One region of the Novosphingobium sp. CECT 9465 genome, then DNA from elsewhere that is predicted to be linked to it. Evidence: riboswitches for the same ligand, from Rfam matches in the RefSeq annotation. Region 1 holds a riboswitch; the other holds the start of a gene.
The links. A riboswitch is a leader RNA that binds a small molecule or an ion and turns the genes downstream of it on or off. The one in region 1 is predicted to bind cobalamin.

Region 1 (3,643 bases):
ATCGCGAACCAGAATCCGACCGAAACCGGGCGCTGCCCGTCCTGCATCAGCTTGCGGGTCACATTGTCAATCGCCGCAATATGATCGGCATCAACCGCGTGACGCAGGCCCAGCCCCCAGGCAAGCACAGCGGTGCCGAGCATTAACGGCTGTGCATGAAACAGGCTGAATGCCCAGACCCAGACCCCAATGTTGGCGGCGATCAATCCGGCAAACAAGGCACCAATTCGTCGGCGCAGAGACAGGGATGGCAGTGACTTCGTGAGGTGCATGATTGGCTCGGCGATTGAGGAATATACAAACGAAGGATGGCGCCGCAGACGTGCTGCAGCGCCGCCCATCAAGGGATTTCGCTAGAAATTGACCTTTGCGCCAATCCTCACAGTTCGAGGCTCGACCACGCGGCTCAACCGGCCTTCCACCGGAGCACCTGCATCGAAGGCGGGGATGTAGGACTCGTAATAATAGGCGATGTCCTTGTCCCGGCTGTCGAAGATGTTCAGCACTTCTCCAAATATCTCGACCTTCTTGCCCTTCCACGCGGCCCGGGCATTCATGACGGTGCTGCCTCGATCCCGGACACTGTTGTCCTCGACAAGCGGAGAAGGTCCAAGGTGGCGCACCCGAATGCTGGCTTCCCAGGGATCAAGAATGATGGCGGCACCGGCTGAAGCCGCGTTCTCAAATGCATTGGGGATGTGATCGCCATTGTCGAAGCGCGCATGGCTGGCGGTATAGTTTCCATCAAGCGCAAGCCAAGGGAACGGCCGCCAGAAGGCGACGATTTCATAGCCATGACGCCCACTGGCACCCGACGGTTCAACAGCATTGGAATCGCCAATGAAACGAAGTTCGCTGCCGACATGCAGCCACCAGTAAGTCGCGGTTAACGTGACCCCGGAGAATTGAATGCGTCCTCCCAGTTCCTTGCCGATGCCGCGAACCAGAACGGGAACAGGCGTGTCCCTGTTGACCGCACCCCGAACATCGTTGGAATGGAATCCACGGCCCCAGTTGGCGTAGAGTTCAAGATGCGGCGTAACCTGATAGGCGATTGACGCCTTGGGAGAGAGAATCGACGCTGAGCCACTGCCTTCGCCCAGCGACGCCGCAACAGAATCTCGTGCACGCACGGAATAGTGATAATAGTCCCCGCGAAGACCACCTGTCACACGCAGTCCCGCCAAGGGTTTCCAAGCGACTTCGCCGTAGAGCGCGGAAGACAATTCCCCGACCCGAAAGTGCCCGAGAGATTCAAGAAATGCGCGGGCAGCCGTTCGATCGACACCAACATTCCCGACGGCGTCGTATCTGTTTTCGGTGCCAAGGCTCACAGCCAGACTGTCAGCGATTTCCCAATGTTTTTGTGCGGACAGCCCGAGGACCCAACGCCGGTCGAACTGCTTGATCTGCGCGCTTGTGCCATCCGGATCGGTGTAAGTGGGGTTCGAGAACATCGACCAGTCGTAAAACTGGGCATAGACATTGGCGCGCCATGTCGGTTGCTTGACCGCGATGTTAGCCACCAGGCGCGTCGTCTCACCCCGCGCGGAAGGATCTGGAGAGCAGAACACATCCGCACACAACGCCGTGCCGATAATGCGCTCGGGGATTTGCTCGGTTGGGTGCCATGTCGCCCGGTAGGCATGGAGAGATGCCTCCAATGTGCCCGCACCGGTCGGCATGCTATATTTCGCGAACCCCGAGTAATGGCGCAGACGTTCAGGTTCCTGCCACGGTCCGTCATAGGCCTTGGCCTGGGCGACAAGCGTGAGGTCTCCGCCGCCCAGGTCGTGCAATGTTCCACCCGCAGCGACGCGGCGCCAACCATATGAACCAGTCTCGGCCGATGCCCATGGCCGGTCATAACCCTTGATGGTCGTCATATAGGCTGCTCCCGCCAGAGCGAAATCACCGCCATCGGCGCGGTAGGGCCCTTTACGAAAATCCTCCCGGCCCACGATCTCCGGAATGAGGCCGTTGAGGTCGAGATAGCCATGACCATGTCCGTGGGTACGAAAGTTCATCTGCACATCATCGATATAGGTACTGAAGTCAGACCCATGGTCGAGGTTGAAACCGCGCAGGAAATACTGGTTGGCTTTGCCGCTCCCAGAATGCTGGGCTGCAACCAGCCCGGGCACCGCTTCCAGCAGTTCGGCCACGCGGAGAAGAGGCCGCACGAGGAGATCGGCCCCTCCGACGCTTCCTTCGCTCGCTGATTTGGCAGTGCCGATCATGGCCTCACCGCGACCGAAAACCACAATGTCGTTACCCGCCACGACTGCATCCGCGCTTGTTTGCGATGCCTTTTCAGAGGTTTCGGCAAATGCCGGTTTTCCGATACAGATCAGCGCAAGGGCGCTGCTGGTAGTAATGGTCTTGATCACTAAATAGTCCCCCGGCGTCTTGCGACGTGGCCGGGGCAAACCCGCGCGAACGGGCGACACGCGCGGCGGCCGGACGCCATGGGCGGCCGACGCACGTCTCCGATGCGGCCCCAGCCGCTCGTTCGTCGCTCAGACGGAGTTCACCGTGCCGCAGCCATCCTCTGGACCAAGGCAAGAGCGACCAGACGCCGGCAGGTCTCCTGGCTCACGGGTCACAGCTTGATGCACGCCTTCCCAGACCTCGCATGATTTAGCGTCCGGCCCAGTGGCTGCCCCTTCCAAGAGGAGCGATGTACATCGCGCTATCCGCTTACAGTTGCAGAGACAGCCGCGGATTTGGAAGCAAGCTTCCGCACCGCATTCCCGATTAAGCCCCTTTCGGGGGCACCGGCGCGATCAATGAAAGGCGGACTAGTCTGCCCGTCGATACCTCACCTAACTGAAGTGATCGGAAAAGCCAATAACGCTTGGAGCAGGGATTGAATCAACGATTACTGCATCCCGCGCCACCATTGCCATTGGCACGGCCAGAGCGCACCAACCGCGCGCACTCGATTTGAATGGCGGGTTTTCACTGAACCTATCGTTGGCCATCGGACTCCTGTACGACCGGAAGTGGTCGCCTGCTGCCCCTGCAATCGCCGCCTACAAGGTGGCAAATGCAGCCCTATATTCGGTCATTCCGAGGTCATTTCAATCGCATCAAAACCCGCTGGTCAGTGGATTGCCGTCTAAGAATTTGATGGCAGGCACTGACCAGATTGTTGCCTAGCCCCTTTTGCTCTGCTGATCTCGATTGCCGATGTTCGCTAAATGTTCCAGAATGGTTGCGTCTGATTCCCTCGCAAAAGGCCCTTACGGCTGTGACAAAGCTTTACCTCGATTTCGACAGCTTCTTCGCATCGGCCGAGCAACATTTTAATCCAGTCCTGCGTGGGAAGCCGGTTGGTGTAGTACCGCTAGATGTCCGGCACACTGGTTGCATTGCAATCAGCCGCGAAGCGAAGCGGGCGGGGGTCCCCTCTGGTGCTTCGGTAAGCGAAGCCAGAGCGATCGTGCCAGAGATGATTTTCATCGTAGCACGGCCTGATGCGTACGTTCGGCTCCATCACCGTATCCTCGCTGTAATCGAGGGCTGCCTGCCGATCGAAAAAGAGCGCTCGATCGACGAACTGGTATGCAACTTGGTTGCATCAGAAGTAAGCGCCGACGGAAGGCGGCGTTGACGTAAGTCTATTTGGCCTTCCGCGGGC
Region 2 (3,643 bases), on a different contig from region 1:
GGCCTTGATCGCATTTCTGATCGCCCCTCCGTTGTAGAGCGGGACCGTGACGGATGCCTGGCCGGACACCGATCGGGCGGGCGTTGTCTGGACGGGCACGGTCGTGCCTTGAACCGGTTGTCCGGTACGGAGAATCTGTTCGGTATAGGCTGTGTCTGCGGCGGATAGCGGGCGCCCATCGGCCTTCGCCAGCGGAACGCTTTCGTCCGTCGCCCTTTGGTTTGCCCGCGCTGCCGCAAGGGTTGGATTGGTCCGATACGCTTCAAGGAGAGCCTCCTTGAGTGTTTGGGCATGAACCCCATGCGGAAACACCGTGAAGGCGCTGACGCTCACTGTTGCGGCGAAGCATGCTTTCCGTGCGGTCTGCCACTTCGTGCCTGTGGCGTGGGACGATAACGATGATCTTGCCGCAGGCATGGCGTTTTCCTGGCGATGGTTCCCTGATCCCTTCGCCCCTGACGGTCGCAGGTCACCGCAGTGCTGCGCCACCGTGACCTATCGTTACGAAATGTGTCGCGGTGGATATCCAGACCGGCATCGGCCGTCTGGCATTCGCAGAACCGATGGGCAGGCATAGCGGGGAAATACACCTTTCGTTACAGTCGCTCACACTGGCGAAAAGCTCGTCATTCAGTCGCATGGACGATCAATGGAGAAATCGGCATGCGGCCCCTGACGCTCGTGACCACCGTTCTGGGTGGTATCGCAATGTTTGTCTGCATTCATGCGGCGGGGGCGAAATCGAAAGGCGAGCAGATCGGATTGTTCATCAGTCCTATGGGCGAGCCATTTCGCGTGTCTCCCGGAGCGGAAGAACGTCCTTTCATGACATGGTTCGGCGCGGCTGATCGCAATCAGGATGGAAAGCTGGACAGCGCTGAATTTCGCGCCGATGCCGAGCGCTTTTTTCGGATACTGGATGGCGATGGCGATGGCAGGATCGGAGCCGTGGACATGCAGCGGTATGAAGAGGAAATCGTGCCGGAAATCCATACGCCCACATTGGGGCGAACGCAGCCGTCCATCGCGTCGCTCTTGAAGGAGGCCGGCGGCGCAGGCGGGCGACGCGCTGGCAAGCCTGACGTGGAAGAGCTGAAAAAGAAGCTGCGCGAACTGGAAGCGAAGCGACCGAAGGGACTCGAATTGTTCGGATTGCTACCGATACCCCATCCCGTTGCCTCGGCAGACAGCGATCTCAATTTCGTTGTCAGCGAATCCGAATTCGCCAGTGCCGCAGATTTGCGCTTTCAAGCGCTGGATCGCGACGGCGACAGTCTGTTCACTCCTGCCGATGCGCGGCAGGTTCTGAAAACGGCGCAAAGGCGACGTTGAGCGCGATCAACCCGTGCCTCGGTTGGTTCTGTCGCGGGCAGAAGCAGCCATCCGGCACTTGACTGTCGTCTCTGGCAGGTGCGCTCGCGCAGGACAACTACCTGCCTATTTCAGCCGCTGGGCAATGCCTGCCGTCACGAACCACACCTCGTCGGCCACACGCGCCAAAGCCTGATTGAGCCAGCCCGCTTCATCACGGAACTGGCGGGCAAGTGCATTTTCCGGCACAATCCCTTGCCCCACTTCGTTGGAAACCAGCAGCAGCGTGCCTTGCACCGCCGGTAGCAACTCCGCCAGATTGCTGCGCGCCGCCGCCACATCATGATTGCCCAGCATCAGATTGCTCAGCCACAAGGTCAGGCAATCGACCAGCATCACGCTGTCGTTTGCGTCATGCGCGGCAATCGCTTCTGACAGGGCAAGCGGGCATTCGACTGTTTGCCAGTGACCGGCGCGGTCGGCACGGTGGCGGGCGATGCGCTGCGTCATTTCATCGTCAAATGCCTGCGCGGTGGCGATGTAGATGTGCGGGCCGGGAAGGGCATCGCCCAATTGTTCGGCAAAGCCGCTTTTGCCCGATCGTGCCCCGCCCAATACAAGAACCGTCTTTCCCATTACCGCCACCCCTTGCGTTTCATATTGCGCTGCGACATAGGCGCGTCCGTTACAGGTTCCCAGCGATGGGATGAATAGGGAATCCGGGAATGGCCATCGGCCATGATCCGGGGCTGCCCCCGCAACTGTGATCGGTGAGTCGCCGCTTCGTTATGCCACTGGTTCTTGCGGACCGGGAAGGTGAAGCGGCCGACATTGACCCGAGAGCCAGGAGACCTGCCCGTAACAGTCGTTCTTTCACGCGGACGGGGTGTGCCGGGTGATGATCGAGGAATCCCTCGCGTGACGACTAAGCCAGAGTCGCATGCGGTGGGCTTCGTGTCCTTCGCGTAATCGCTGTCGTGCGGCTCTTTTGACGTTGTTCAAAAGGGGGAAACCCATGTCTGTTGCAAAATCGTCTGTTGCAAAATCGTCTGTTTTCAAGTCGGCCCTGCTCTTGTCGGTGGCCACTGTTCCCGTCGCTGCTCATGCCGAAGATGCTGATACCATCATCGTATCGGCCAACCGCACCCAGCAAACCACATCCGAAGTTGCCCAGTCGGTCACGGTCATCACGCTTGATGACATCACCACGCGGCAATCGGTGGCGGTTACCGATCTGCTCCGCTCTGTCCCCGGCATCACTGTCACCAGCAATGGCGGCCTTGGCACCAGCACGTCGGTCTCCATTCGCGGCGCGGAAAGCGACCAGACGGTCGCGCTGATCGATGGCGTCAAGCTCAACGATCCCTCGACACCGGGCGGCGGCTTCAACTTCGGTAACCTGCTGACCGGCAATATCGAACGGATCGAAGTGGTTCGCGGGTCGCAGTCGGTGCTGTGGGGCAGCCAGGCCATCGGCGGCGTGGTGAACATCGTCACGCGTACGCCCACCGAAGACCTGACGGTGAACGCCTCTGGCGAATATGGCTGGCGCGATACGGCGCGCGTGGTTGGCAATGTGTCGGGCAAGTTCGGCCCGGTTTCGGCAAGCGTCGGCGCTGGCTATCTGCGCACGGACGGCTTTTCGACTTTCAACGAAACGCGCGGCGGCAAGGAGCGCGATGGCTATCGCAACTTCGGTGCGAACGCGAAGTTCGCCATCGCTTTGTCCGATGCGATTTCGATCGATCTGCGCAGCTGGTATTCCGATGGCAAGGTGGGGGTCGATGGCTTCCCGGCACCCACATTCAGCTTTGGCGATACGCCCGAATTTGCCCGGACCAGGGAACTGGTGGGTTACGCCGGGCTTAACGCCGCGCTGTTCGATGGCCGTTTCCGCAACCGTATCGCCTATACGCTGACCGATACGCGCCGCCGCAATACCGATCTGACCGGCGGCACGGAACTGGAAACCTTCAACGCCAAGGGCCGCAACGAACGCTTCGAATATCAGGGCAACGTCGATCTCATCGATACAGTTGGCGCAACCTTCGGGGCTGAAACCGAAAAAGCCAGCTTCCGCACATCAAGCTATGGCAGCCCGTTCTCGCTTGCCGAAGCGCGGATCAACAGCGTCTATGGACAGCTCAGCGCCAGGCCGGTGACCGGTCTCACCTTCAGCGCGGGCCTGCGCCATGACGATCACGATACCTTTGGCGGCAAGACGACATTCTCCGCAGGCGGCGTGTTCACCCCGAACGAAGGCAGCACCACCCTGCGCGCCAGCTATGGCGAGGGCTTCAAGACCCCATCGCTGTTCCAGCTGTTCAGCGAA

Region 2: another riboswitch for cobalamin. It lies ahead of LUA85_RS01185 (TonB-dependent siderophore receptor); the one in region 1 lies ahead of LUA85_RS18465 (TonB-dependent receptor).

The regions. Positions count from the first base shown of each region.
Region 1 is NZ_CAKLBX010000002.1:32,235-35,877, reverse strand. It holds gene LUA85_RS18470 (HoxN/HupN/NixA family nickel/cobalt transporter) at 1-272, opposite strand, end outside; gene LUA85_RS18465 (TonB-dependent receptor) at 354-2,390, opposite strand; cobalamin riboswitch at 2,563-2,797, opposite strand; gene LUA85_RS18460 (hypothetical protein) at 3,254-3,616, shown strand; gene LUA85_RS18455 (plasmid pRiA4b ORF-3 family protein) at 3,624-3,643, opposite strand, start outside.
Region 2 is NZ_CAKLBX010000001.1:246,012-249,654, forward strand. It holds gene LUA85_RS01170 (TolC family outer membrane protein) at 1-417, opposite strand, end outside; gene LUA85_RS01175 (hypothetical protein) at 478-1,332, shown strand; gene cobU (bifunctional adenosylcobinamide kinase/adenosylcobinamide-phosphate guanylyltransferase) at 1,438-1,947, opposite strand; cobalamin riboswitch at 1,984-2,186, shown strand; gene LUA85_RS01185 (TonB-dependent siderophore receptor) at 2,390-3,643, shown strand, end outside.